Regions from separate parts of the Alteromonas sp. V450 genome, predicted to be linked through region 3. Evidence: predicted binding sites of a transcription regulator. Region 3 holds the regulator's gene; each other region holds the start of a gene.
What was found. Region 3 encodes sigma-54, which starts transcription at its own class of promoters, with help from an activator protein. Its sites were predicted from a motif close to GTTGGCACGNNNNTNGNNT; they were not measured.
Positions count from the first base shown of each region.

Region 1: BK026_RS00330 (flagellar hook-length control protein FliK) is a predicted target of sigma-54. The motif match lies at 1,513-1,531, and genes of this name have one in related genera.
Region 2: BK026_RS00060 (flagellar assembly protein T N-terminal domain-containing protein) is a predicted target of sigma-54. The motif match lies at 1,582-1,600, and genes of this name have one in related genera.
Region 4: BK026_RS06455 (BON domain-containing protein) is a predicted target of sigma-54. The motif match lies at 2,008-2,026, and genes of this name have one in related genera.

Region 1 is NZ_MODU01000004.1:69,369-72,516, forward strand. It holds gene fliI (flagellar protein export ATPase FliI) at 1-949, shown strand, start outside; gene fliJ (flagellar export protein FliJ) at 1,010-1,456, shown strand; gene BK026_RS00330 (flagellar hook-length control protein FliK) at 1,652-3,148, shown strand, end outside.
Region 2 is NZ_MODU01000004.1:12,224-15,371, reverse strand. It holds gene flgM (flagellar biosynthesis anti-sigma factor FlgM) at 33-368, shown strand; gene flgN (flagellar export chaperone FlgN) at 389-823, shown strand; gene BK026_RS00065 (LPP20 family lipoprotein) at 873-1,358, opposite strand; gene BK026_RS00060 (flagellar assembly protein T N-terminal domain-containing protein) at 1,715-2,896, shown strand; gene BK026_RS00055 (transglutaminase-like cysteine peptidase) at 3,067-3,148, shown strand, end outside.
Region 3 is NZ_MODU01000004.1:4,132,869-4,136,016, forward strand. It holds gene ptsN (PTS IIA-like nitrogen regulatory protein PtsN) at 52-495, opposite strand; gene hpf (ribosome hibernation promoting factor) at 509-796, opposite strand; gene BK026_RS18275 (RNA polymerase factor sigma-54) at 826-2,307, opposite strand; gene lptB (LPS export ABC transporter ATP-binding protein) at 2,381-3,106, opposite strand; gene lptA (lipopolysaccharide transport periplasmic protein LptA) at 3,109-3,148, opposite strand, start outside.
Region 4 is NZ_MODU01000004.1:1,470,535-1,473,682, forward strand. It holds gene BK026_RS06445 (hypothetical protein) at 1-497, shown strand, start outside; gene BK026_RS19945 (transposase) at 994-1,203, opposite strand; gene BK026_RS06455 (BON domain-containing protein) at 1,365-1,973, opposite strand; gene BK026_RS06460 (endonuclease/exonuclease/phosphatase family protein) at 2,365-3,148, shown strand, end outside.

The DNA of each region.
Region 1 (3,148 bases), 4.1 Mb from region 3:
TCCACCGATGAATCCACTTCTTCGCAGGCCTATTAATACACCTATGGACGTTGGGGTGCGTGCGATTAACGCATTAAACACAGTGGGTGTAGGGCAGCGAATGGGGCTTTTTGCCGGAAGTGGCGTGGGAAAGAGCGTGCTGCTAGGTATGATGACAAGAGGCTGCGAAGCTGATGTTGTTGTTGTCGGTTTGGTCGGGGAGCGAGGACGTGAAGTAAAAGAATTTATTCATGAGATCCTGACCGAAAAAGAACGACAACGTGCAGTGGTTGTAGCGGCGCCGGCAGATACATCGCCGCTTATGCGTCTTAAGGGTTGTGAAACCGCGGTTACCATAGCAGAATATTTTCGTGATAAGGGAATGAATGTATTGTTACTTATCGACTCACTAACACGCTATGCAATGGCGCAACGTGAGATAGCACTTGCTGTTGGAGAGCCGCCCGCAACTAAAGGCTATCCCCCGTCCGTTTTTGCGCGTTTACCTGCTCTGGTTGAAAGGGCAGGGAACGGAAATGAACGTCAAGGCTCAATCACGGCTTTTTACACGGTACTCACTGAGGGAGACGATCTGCAGGATCCAATCGCTGATGCCGCGCGAGCTATTCTAGATGGTCACGTCGTTTTATCGAGAGCACTTGCTGACAGTGGACATTACCCTGCTATCGATATCGAAGCGTCTATAAGCCGTGTGATGCCGATGGTGGTGAGTGAAGAACATCAGCTCATGGCGCGAAGAATTCGCCAAGTCTATTCTCAATTTAAACAAAACCAAGATCTTATCTCGATTGGCGCTTATGCAAAAGGTTCAGACCCACGTATCGACTTGGCGATAAGAGCAGAGCCTGCAATCAATGCGTTTTTACAGCAGGGAATGAAACAAACCTTACCTTACGATGAATGTTTAGAAGGTATGGCAGCGTTAGCGAAAGGGCTTGGGCAGGGCTAGTATGATGTATTTATGTGGTCAAACTAAAGCCGCCGGTCGTTTTGAAAAGGAAGCGCTTTTATGACTAAGCAACTAGAGCGTTTGGCGGAGTTTGAGCGAGAAAAAGAGCGCAGAGAGGCGCAGCAATATCAACAAGCACAGCTTAATGTTGTACAACAGCAGCAAAAACTCACCAGCCTGGAACAATACCGCATTGAGTATATTCAGGGTATTCAAAAAACCGGTCAATCGGGCGTGTCTGCGTCTTTCTACCAGCAACACTTGTCATTTGTGGGTAAACTAGATAAAGCCTGTGAACAGCAGTCTCAAGTTATAACGCGCACGAAAATGGCGGCAGAGCAACGTAAACAATTGTGGCTTAAACAGCAGCAAAAAGTGAAAGCAGTATCGCTATTACTTGAAAAAAGACAACTGCAACAGCAAAAAAAAGAAGCGAAAGCGGAGCAAGCTATGATGGATGAGTTTGCGAACCAACGATTTCTTCGAGCCAAACACTCTTCATTTTAACTTTATGCCTAGCAGTAGAGCGCTGCAGATTAGTGTGATGCCCCACTTTAGAAACTTTTGGCATACAGTTTGTATTACTTTGATTGTCCAATGTCATAAACACTGAACAACGTGACTAACGCCAGCAATTACACGCGCTTGAGCCCTGTTATTTTGCTTTGGTATAACGAATAAACTGTAGGACGGTAGAATATTATGCAACAAATTGCCGCACAAATCACAGACGTTGCCGCTTTACCATTTGCTGACTCGAAGAGCAGTGTTAAAGGAGGAGCGGGCGATTTACAACATGATGGTGACAATAGCCGATTGTTCACGGGGTTTTTTCAACAAGCGAAGGCAAATGACCAAGGACCGGAAAAAGCAATACAACGAGTTGAGAAGCAGGGGCGTACTACTGAAGAGCAAGCGTCTGTAGAAATTAAACGTGAGTCGGAACCTGAGCACTTGCGCGCAGAAGTGCTGGAAACAGAGGCTGGTGAAACACCGCTTACAGCTGAAGATAAAAAAGTCTCAACGCCTGCACAGCTTAAACAAAATGACGCAGAAAAAAACCAATTCGCCGACGGTGAAAATGTTGAGCGCGTAACAGGGAAGGTCACATCTGAGAACGGTTTTTGGCGTCTTGATATGCCACTTGAAGACGCTGGTAGTAAATCACTAACGAGTGGAAAACGCAGTACTTGGGAAAGCGATTTAGATTTACAGTTAGAGAACAAGACTGAGAGCATTGCTACTGAAGAAATAACGCTAACCCAACAGACAGAGACCAACTGGATTGAGTTTGTCGAAAACGTCTCAAAAATGATGTCCGCAAATAGCGCTGAAAAGAGCGCGGAAAATAGCGTTGAAGAAGGCGCAGCAAAGGACATTGGGACACTTTTATCACCCCAAGCGATACAAACAGATGTTGACGTAAGTGATGTTGGTGAAACGGTGTCTAAAGATACCAACGTCTCCTCAGCTGAAACAGACGTAGTACTACAGCGCCTTTTTATTAATACCAATGAAAACGGTGTAAATCGAGAATCTGTGGTGAAAAACAAGCCTGTTTTTCAAGTGGACAATGGGGTTGACGTGCTCGCTAATTTAAATATGAGCGAGCAAGATAACGCCAGTCTAGATTTGAAAGAGCGAAACACGCCTTTTCTCAGTTTAGAGGGCGACGTTAGCGCCGAAACGGAACAGTCTCTCATTGCTGAATTAACCGCGCTTTTAGCAAAGCTTGAAGACGGTACAAACAGTATTTCTGATATTTCAAAAGTAAACGACGCCGTTGAGCTGAAAAAAATATCTCACGACCTTTTATCCCTTGTTGATGAGCTTAGTGTTAAAAGTGGTTCTGCTGATGAGCCATTAAATGTGCAATCCTTGAATGAGCTAGTAAAGAGTATTCTCGGCGAGAATGTCAATACAGCTCCGGTAACATCCGACATTGACCAACCGGTGACTCTTAACAATGATTCACCGGCAGACGCTTCATTGGTGGTAAGTCTGTTTTCTGACGCGCTAAAGTCGTCAGCTTTTGAGCAGAATTTTGAAGGCGCTAACGATGTGTTGAAGGCGCCATCTGTAGATGTTCTGGAAAATGACATGTCGATATTGCCTGAAGATACCGATAGCGTAGAACAAGAAGCGCTATTGAATATTCAAGCTAGCGTTAGAAATGGTCAACCTGCGCCCGTATTGAAC
Region 2 (3,148 bases), 4.1 Mb from region 3:
AAATAGAGGCAAAAAGGTAGTGAGGAATAAACATGGCAATTAATAATGTAAACAATGGGTTACCTAAAAACCCTATAGACACGGGGAAAGTGGCGCAACAAAACCAGTCACAACAATCCCAACAACAGTCTGCAACTTTACAAGCGTCCCAAGTCGCGACGCCTGCGCGTCAGGACTCTGTTTCATTAACGCAATCTGCACAGCAGCTTAACCAGGTTCAGAAAAAAGGGTCTGAAGCGCCTGTTAATCAGGAAAAAGTTGACCGTATTAAAAAAGCCATTCAAAGTGGTGAATATAAGGTCAACCCAGAAGTGCTTGCAAACAAAATTGCCAAGCTTGAAGCTGAGGTTTTTGGTAGTAAATCATAGCAACCATGTAAGGTTACATCGTGTCTGAATATGAATCTGACAGTCTGGCCGTTCAACTCAACAAGCAGGTTGAACTGCTTAGCGCTTTGAACACTGTGTTAGAAAAAGAGTTACAGCTTATTAGTTCTCGTAATGCTGAAGCGCTTATGCAATTGTTAGATGAAAAAAAATCACTACTCGAGTCTATTCAGGCGTTGGACACGGCAATCGAAAATAAAATGGTAGGCAGTGGTGTTCTCCCACCCGAAGAAGAGAACCTTGTCAACAAAGCGAAACAGCTTTTGGATGATTGTAAATACAGAACACAGGTGAATCAAAAAGCGGTAGAACAGGGGCAACTGCGTCTTTCGCATCTTCGCAATTTAATGATGGAAGTACGTGCAAAAGAATCGCTGACCTACGATAAAAAGGGTAAACCAAAAGGCGGTAAGCTTGGCTCTGGCGTTAGCGCTTAACGTCATATTTTTGCGCACGCCGCACACACTATTCCTCTCGCCCTTTTTACTAATAGTATTTAACTGACTTCACTTTTCTAGGCTTAACCGTTGTCAGATAGATGTCATGAACCTTCTTCATGTCAAGCGTAAGCTCGGTAACGTAAGTGTCATCACCAACGGGATAGGTTTTAACGACTTTTGCTCCCCTGATAACACCTTCCACTGATGATTTCATAGTCTCACTATTCATTACAAGGTTCGATACCGACTGGCTCCCTGCTATCTGCTGACCATAGACCTGTTCGGTTAATTCACGATACGCATCTAACTTGGATGCTTTCATCGCCATAATAAGCTTCATACTTTCAGTATCACCCGTTTGCGCATTGATGGGCGCATAGCCAATGGCTTTTAATACAGGATAGGTTTCTGGTTCAACAGTTTCCCACTCTACGTGTTTATCAACAATCCCACATCCTGGCAAGACGAGCCCGCCTCCTAGTAGACAAGCTGCAAAAATCGATTTTGGCTTTAAAATTGTAATCCACGACATCGTATCGTTCTCCGCAAAAGAGGTTGCTATTTGTCGATAGTGCAAGCCTAGTCATCTCGCGATGATGTATGATTCTTGACACTGCTTTTCTTATATCTGCATCGAAGCGAAAAGCATGCCACCTTTCTATTATTTCACAAGCGTGAATTACACGCATTTATAGTAACGCAACATAGTGCCAAGTATAGTTACTGCGCTGTAGGCTTAAAATTGGAGGCTTAAGATTGGCATCGTTTTAGCATAACTTTAGCCTGATAGCCTACTCGGCACTATGAGACCTGTGTCTAGTTAACAATTTAACGTTTTTTTGACGGATTACTATTTTTGAACTTTAGCATTTCAGTTTGAGGTTTATTGTGAACACATTTTGCCAATTGGTTCTATCCAAACTATCCACGTTGATAACGCTCTTAATTTGTCTTCCGTTCATTTTAGTTGAACAGGCCAATGCTGATTGGTATGAAGCTAAAGGGCAGGCAGTAGTGAAAGATGGAGATAAGGGCTCAGCTAAACGAAAGGCAACGCAAGAAGCGCTGAAACAAGCAATGCTTTTTGCTGGAGCTTCCGTTAACAGCGTTCAACAGCTTACCAATGGTTTGCTTAAAAACGAGGAAATAACAATAAGAGCGACCGGAGAGGTTAAACAATTAGAACTCGTTGATGAAGTGTATAATGGAGAGATAATCACCGTGACTGTTCGTGCGGACATCTTTCCCAAAGGACAAGTCTGCGCTGCGCAAGGTGATGAAAAACACTTTTCCACGACTCGATTTATTATTCGAAACAGACGACAGCTCACTGAAGGCAATATCCCACGATTAGATGAAGCGGTAACAGAACGTTTCTCAAAACTGTTAAACGGAGCCTCGGATAATTTACGAATAACCTACGTTACCCCGCACACCGCGCACTTTAACGATATTGCGAAGGCGCAAAATATTCGAAGCCTCTCTGAGCGCAGTAACACACAGTTTGTTCTTTTAGGTGCGATAAACGACCTGAGCATTGAAAGAAAAGAAAAGTCACTTTTTACCCCATGGAAAAACGATGAAGCTTATCGCGCCTTTGGATTAAGTATTGATGTTTACGATGGGATCAATGGGGGATTATTACTATCTAAACACTATGATGCTATGGCGGAGTGGCCTTATAGCAAATTTGACAATGTTGACGAATTTTCATCGCACTTTTGGCGTTCATCATTTGGGCAAGCCGCTGACGGTGTCATGCTTTCAGCCATTGAAGACATAAAAGAAATTATCGACTGTCAACCGGTCACTGGCAGAGTGCTTCAAGTTGCACAAAACACTATTTCAATTTCTTTAGGTAAAGACAATGGCATATCAGAAAAAGATGAGCTATATCTTTACCAAGCAAAAGAGATCGTCGATAGCAAAGGTATTTCGTATTTACAATACACACTTTACCCAGGTACTTTTGTTGTAGCTGAAGCATATGGCAAGTCATCGACTGTTATTAATACGAATACTGCCGTCATTGCCAACATTCAAGAAAATGATTTCGTAGTGAAGAAGTAGCACTGCGATTCATCTAGTGTCGCTATCACATGGTCTTCCTAAGACAAGCTAGGTTGGATCCGTTATCATGCCATGTTCTTTTTATATGTATGTATTACATCTAATACTCTTCAATTGTGTTAATCGTTGTAGCCTGAAAGTCAATTTTGTTTAAAAATAATAATCAAATCATGACGTTCTCACTGTTTGTTTCACAGTGCTTTGCCCTTGCTGCACTTTTATTTGCAGGACAACAAATTAAAGAACACCTTT
Region 3 (3,148 bases):
CTTTCCCGAGTTAGCGATTAGAATAGTGGCAAACTGTCTTTGCCCTTCACATTAATTTAAGGCTTTAACAATATCGTCGCTGGTCGTGGCGCGGCGTATGGCTTTAATCGTTTCTTTATCGCTGAGTTTACCTGCCACCGTTGCTAGAGTTTGTAAGTGGCCCTCAGTTTGATCTTCTGGAACTAACAAAGCGAAGAAAATATCAACAGGCTTTTCATCTAGGGCGTCAAAATCAATTGCTGGTGTACTTGTTACTACAATAGCAATCACTCTATCTAGACCGGCAAGACGACCATGTGGAAGGGCTATCCCGTTGCCAATTCCGGTGCTGCCCATACGCTCTCGTGCCAATAAGCTGGTGAGCACGGTAGCTTGTTCAATGTTTTGGTTATTTTTTGCTGCAATTTCAGCGATTATTTCTAAAATTCGCTTTTTACTATTACATTGAACCGCACACTCGGTGCGGTCCAAACTTACGATGGCTTGTATGTCCATACTTGATTAACTACTAGTGTTTTTTAAGTTTTTCCTTATGCTTGATTACCTGCCGGTCGAGTTTATCAACCATGCTGTCAATCGCCGCATACATGTCGGTATTTTCTGAGGATGCAAATACTTCAGCGCCACTTAAATGAACGGTCGCTTCCGCTTTTTGGTTTAATTTTTCAACGTTCAGGATGACATGCACATTAGAAATGTGATCAAAGTGACGTTCAAGTTTGCTGAACTTCGTATCGACATAATTACGCAAAGAGTCGGTGATTTCGACATGATGACCAGTTAGGTTTATTTGCATATTTCGTCTTCCTTATATTATTAAGCCAATTAAATAAGGCTTTTGCGTTGGTTCGACGGCGGGATCGACAAAGACTCCCGATATTTTGCTATTGTTCGCCGGGCAACTTTAATGCCTTGTTCGGCCAACAATGAAGCAATCTTGCTATCACTCAGTGGTTTCGCCGGCTTTTCTGCCGCCACTAGCTTTTTAATTAGTGCACGGATTGCCGTGGAGGAACACTCTCCACCTGATTCTGTTGCTACGTGGCTTGAGAAAAAATACTTTAACTCGAAGATACCGCGTGGCGTATGCATATACTTTTGTGTTGTCACACGTGAAATCGTTGATTCGTGCATGTCTACCATTTCTGCGACATCGTTAAGCACCATTGGTTTCATCATTTCCGGACCGTGCTCAAAAAAGCCCATTTGTTGCTGCACAATGCAGTTCGCAACCTTCATCAATGTTTCATTACGTGACTCAAGGCTCTTGATGAACCATTTGGCCTCTTGCATGTGTGAGCGGATAAATTGCGAGTCGCTACTGTTTTTGGCACGGCGGCTCATGGCTGCGTATTGCTGGTTTACGCTTAGCTTTGGCAGACTGTCGGGGTTCAGCTCAACCACCCAACGGCCATTTTTCTTTGTTACTGAGACATCAGGGATCACGTACTCTGGTTCTTTAGTAACTAAAGCACTACCTGGTCGAGGATTCAAGGTTTGAAGTAAACGCATTGCTTCACGTAGCTGGTCTTCTTTTAAACGACTCTTACGCATTAGCGTGCGATAGTCTTTGCTGCTCAGTAAGTCAGAGTACTCTTCAATCAGTTGTTTCGCTTCAGCTAGCCAGGGCGTGTCTTCAGAAAACTGACGTAACTGCACCATAAGGCATTCTTGAGGTGAGCGAGAACCTGATCCAATAGGGTCGAACATTTGAATGCGTTTAAGTACACACTCTATTTCGTCCATTTCAATTGGCTCTTCCATGTCATCGTCGTTAACCGCTTCTAAGATCTCGTCAAGCGTAACGGTTAAATAACCTGATTCGTCAATAGAGTCGATAATTGCCGTAGCGATAGCGCGGTCTGTATCTGAAAAATGAGTGAGGCGCATTTGCCAAAGAAGATGTTCTTGAATGTCTTCGGTGGTCTCGCCTTGGAAGATTTGTTCGTCGTCGTTAGACGGGCCTGGCGCCGGCGCAGAAGATGCAGAGTAATATTCATCCCACGTGCTGTCGATTGGCAGCTCATCGGGAAGGTCGTTCTTCTCAAGCGCATCGCCTGCTTCTAGGGTATCACTTGAGGCAGAGGCGGTGGCTTCAGGCGTACTATCGTCGTTGTCGATATTGTTTTTTTCTAGCTGAGGCTCGTCTGGGCTTTCTTCCACTTCTAATAGTGGATTAGAGTCGAGCGCTTCTTGTATCTCTTGCTGGAGATCAAGCGTAGAAAGCTGCAGCAGTTTAATCGCCTGCTGTAGCTGAGGTGTCATTGTGAGTTGTTGGCTAAATTTTAGCTGTAAAGATGGTTTCATCTACGTCTTATTTAAATGCTCTAAATTGAATATACCAGAGCTAAACTGAAAAATGACAATTCGGTTACACTAACTATAGCCTGAATTGTTCGCCTAGGTATACATCCCTTACTTTCTGATTACTTAAAACCTGTTCCGCCGTTCCTTGCGCAATAAGCTCGCCATGACTAACAATGTACGCTTTCTCACAAACATCCAATGTTTCGCGTACGTTATGGTCCGTGATAAGAATACCAATACCCCTATCGCGAAGATGTTGTATTATCTTCTTTATATCATTAACTGATATAGGATCAACACCAGCAAATGGTTCATCAAGCAAAATAAATTGAGGTTTCGCTGCAAGTGCTCTCGCTATCTCAACGCGACGACGCTCCCCGCCCGACAAACTCATCCCTGTACTATTACGTATATGGTTAATATTAAATTCATCAAGTAGTGCGTCGGCTTCTTCTTCTTGCTGTTGTGAATTCAAATCTTTACGGGTTTGAAGAATGGCCATGATATTTTCATGTACAGTAAGCTTTCTAAAAATAGAGGCTTCTTGTGGAAGGTAGCCTATACCGCGGCGTGCACGTTCGTGCATAGGTTGATGGGTAAGTTCATTGTCATCAATCTCTATCTTACCTTTATCCAAATTAACCAGACCAACAATCATATAAAATGTAGTGGTCTTACCAGCTCCGTTAGGGCCAAGTAGCCCGACAATCTGCCCGGTAGAAACGGAAAGGCTCACGTCGCGAACGACCTGTCGAGATTTATAAGCTTTAGCAAGGTTTTTAGCGCTCAAAGTTGCCATTGCTATTCATTGTCCTCGTTGTCTTTCTTAGACGATGTTTTA
Region 4 (3,148 bases), 2.7 Mb from region 3:
TAGACGGCATGAATGAAAAATCTTCAAGTTCTTTTTTACGTAAGTTAACTGACGCATTAGATGGAACGAGCATTCAATTAACGGTTGGCGGATTTGCACTAGCGAGGGCGATATCGAATGAATTTCCTATTTCATTTACGTGGCCTGATGGTTCATATCTTTTGCTCGATTTAGATTTAGGCGAGGCTTTAGGGATAGCTCCAGATTATACTAAAAGTAGAGGAGCTAGAAATAAAGATGGGAAGAAACCTCTATTGTCTGTTGCAGCTAATGATCTACAAGCAGGTTCAGCATTACCAATAGCCGGTAGCGAAGTTCAGTCGTATTTAAGAGGCTTATCACAAAATTGCCGATCATTTTCGAATATCATTGGTTATCGTAATTTTTATATTATTACCAAAGTGACTTACCCTGATGGTAAGACAACGATAACGGTGACTCCAGATGGTTCAGAAGCGATACACGGCGCCCCAACTGTAAGCTGTACTACTCAATAAGAACATAAGCGCACCACTTCGGTGGTGTCCTTTTTTGTAAGTTTTTTTACTTAAAATTTCGAGCCCGTAGGCTTTTTCCTTTGACGCGGTTTTCGCGAAAATGCGCTAGGGCTTTTTGGACAAGCACAATTTCTTCACAAGCCTTTTCTTTTCGAGCACCTAAAACAACGGCTTCATCAATTAGAGAGGCGTAATGCTGCCTATCTGAGAGTGAGGTTAATTGTCCTCGTCTTCCCCCCAGTAGGCATTTAACTTTTTTCTTAGCACCAACAAGGCTGCTGTTTCAGCCAACGCGGCATCTTTGCGCTTCAATTCTTTTTCCAGCTCTTGATCCGTTTGCGATCTGCCTTTCGCTCTTGAGTTAGTTGCTTACGCTGCTGCGCCTGTGTTTGAATACCCGCAATACAACTGAGCATCCACTCTTTGATTTGCTCAGGGTAAAGACCTTTTACTCGGCAATACTCACTTAATTCGATTTCGCTTTATGCCGCTGTCTCTAGCACAATTGAGAATTTTGTTCTGGGGACCAACTATCTGCGTTAATGCTATCTTTCAAACTAGGGCCTACCTTTAAATACTTATCACGCCAAGAATACAAAGTAGATAAATTCATACCTTCTAGCTTTGCGAATTGACGTAATGATAAGCCACTTTCTATCAGCTTTCTAACAACTGCTTTTTTATGCTCTTCTGGGTAATGCTTCATTCATGACTAACTTACCGCTCCCTGTTTTACTCTTATGAAAACCTGAGGCGACAACTATCCTGACGCAGGGGGCCTGTCTTGATGACAAGACAACTTTACTTAAAATAAGCAAGAAAAAAGGGGCGAATGCCCCTTTTCCATTAAGTTCAATAAAGAAACTTTTAGTTCATTGCAGTTTCAGTAACTACGCGGAGATTACTTTCAACGTCTTTTACGTCAGACGCATTCTTTGCAATTTCTACAGCCAAATCGCGCTCCGCATCAGAGTCTACCTCACCCGTTAGCATCACTACACCGTTTTCTACGTCAACATCAATATCAAAACCTGAAATATCAGTGTCCATCAAAAGACGTGTTTTAATAACGGTGGCAATTTTGGCATCCGTCAGCTCGCTGGTACCCTCGTCAACCGAACTCTCTATGTCATCTGACATGTCGCCATCCATGTCGTCATCAGCAACAACAGTCAATTTGTTGTCAACAGACATTACGCCGTCGATATTTGCGACTAGCTCTTCTGCTAATTTTTTATCTACGGTGTTCTCTACCTTGCCCGTAAGAACAACGTTTCCGTCTTTCACGTCAGTATTAATGTCGAATGAATCAAGGTTGCCATTAAATAGCAATGTTGCTTCGGCTTTACCGTCAATCCATGCGTCCTTGGCACCTTTCTCCCATTTATTATCTGTGCTGTCAGTGTCCATATCACCTGCGTATGCAGCTGTAGTCAACGTGGTAGCAACAATCATAGAAATAAGTGAACGTTTCATAACATTTCTCCTTTGTCGAAACTCACAATGTATGATGCCAAATCCTTGCCACAACGTAAGCATTTGAATTTAAACATTAATATTCTATACGATTTTCATTACAACCAATGTCACCTTGCAATCTTTGCCTGTAATCGAGAATTTTTTACTTAATTTAATAAGCGTATAAGTGAGGACTTTTTTATTGCGGGTAAGCAGTCTGGTGCTTACACGTAGAAGGCACTTCACTCAACATATTGTGAGCGCTACGCTAAGGTTAAACTTAATTTAGAAAGCTGTCGTATTTAAGTACGGATTGTCTAAATTTGACAATTTTTTCGCCGTTATCAACGCAGCGATGGTTTCAGGCAAAGCGCTTCTTCATTAAATAAAATTCAAGGAACAACCGGACATGGACTCTGCACTCACTGTCGCTTCAGTTTTATTTATAGCCCTAAGTTGGGCGCCACTACTCCCCTCTTCTCATTGGCTGGTAAGAGTTTGGGAATTTCCACGTCTACAAATAGCCGTCGTTATTGCGCTATTACTTGCAGGGTATGTTTTTAAAGCCACCTATTACACACCATTAACTGGCTTCACAATTGCTATCGTCGCAGGATTAATAGTAAGCCTGATATACCAAGTCATTTGGATAATTCCTTACACGCCTTTATATAAACGCGAAGTAAAGCGCGTTGGCGTTGAAAATGCTACAAAAACACTCAGTGTACTTTCTAGCAATGTGTATATGCCTAATAATGACTTTCGCAAACTCATTGAGCATGTAAGAAATAAACAGCCTGATTTTCTGGTGACGTTGGAATCTAATGAAAAGTGGCAAAAAGGAATAAGTGAAATAGAGTCACAATACCCATATCGCAAATATTGCCCGTTAGAAAACCTTTATGGCATGCATCTTTACAGTAGAATTCCACTCAAAGAGGTCATGCTGCGATTCTTAATTGAAGACGACGTTCCATCTATGAAAGTGAAGATAAATCGTCACGGGCAAGATGTAACGCTATATTTTCTGCATCCGAAGCCTCCAAGCCCCACAGAAAACACTTATGCTAAGCCAAGAGATGTAGAGCTTACATTAGTGGGACATGAAATTGCGAAAACTAAAGGACCTATCATCGTAGCGGGTGATTTAAATGATGTGGCGTGGTCACCAACCACACGAAAATTTAAAAAGA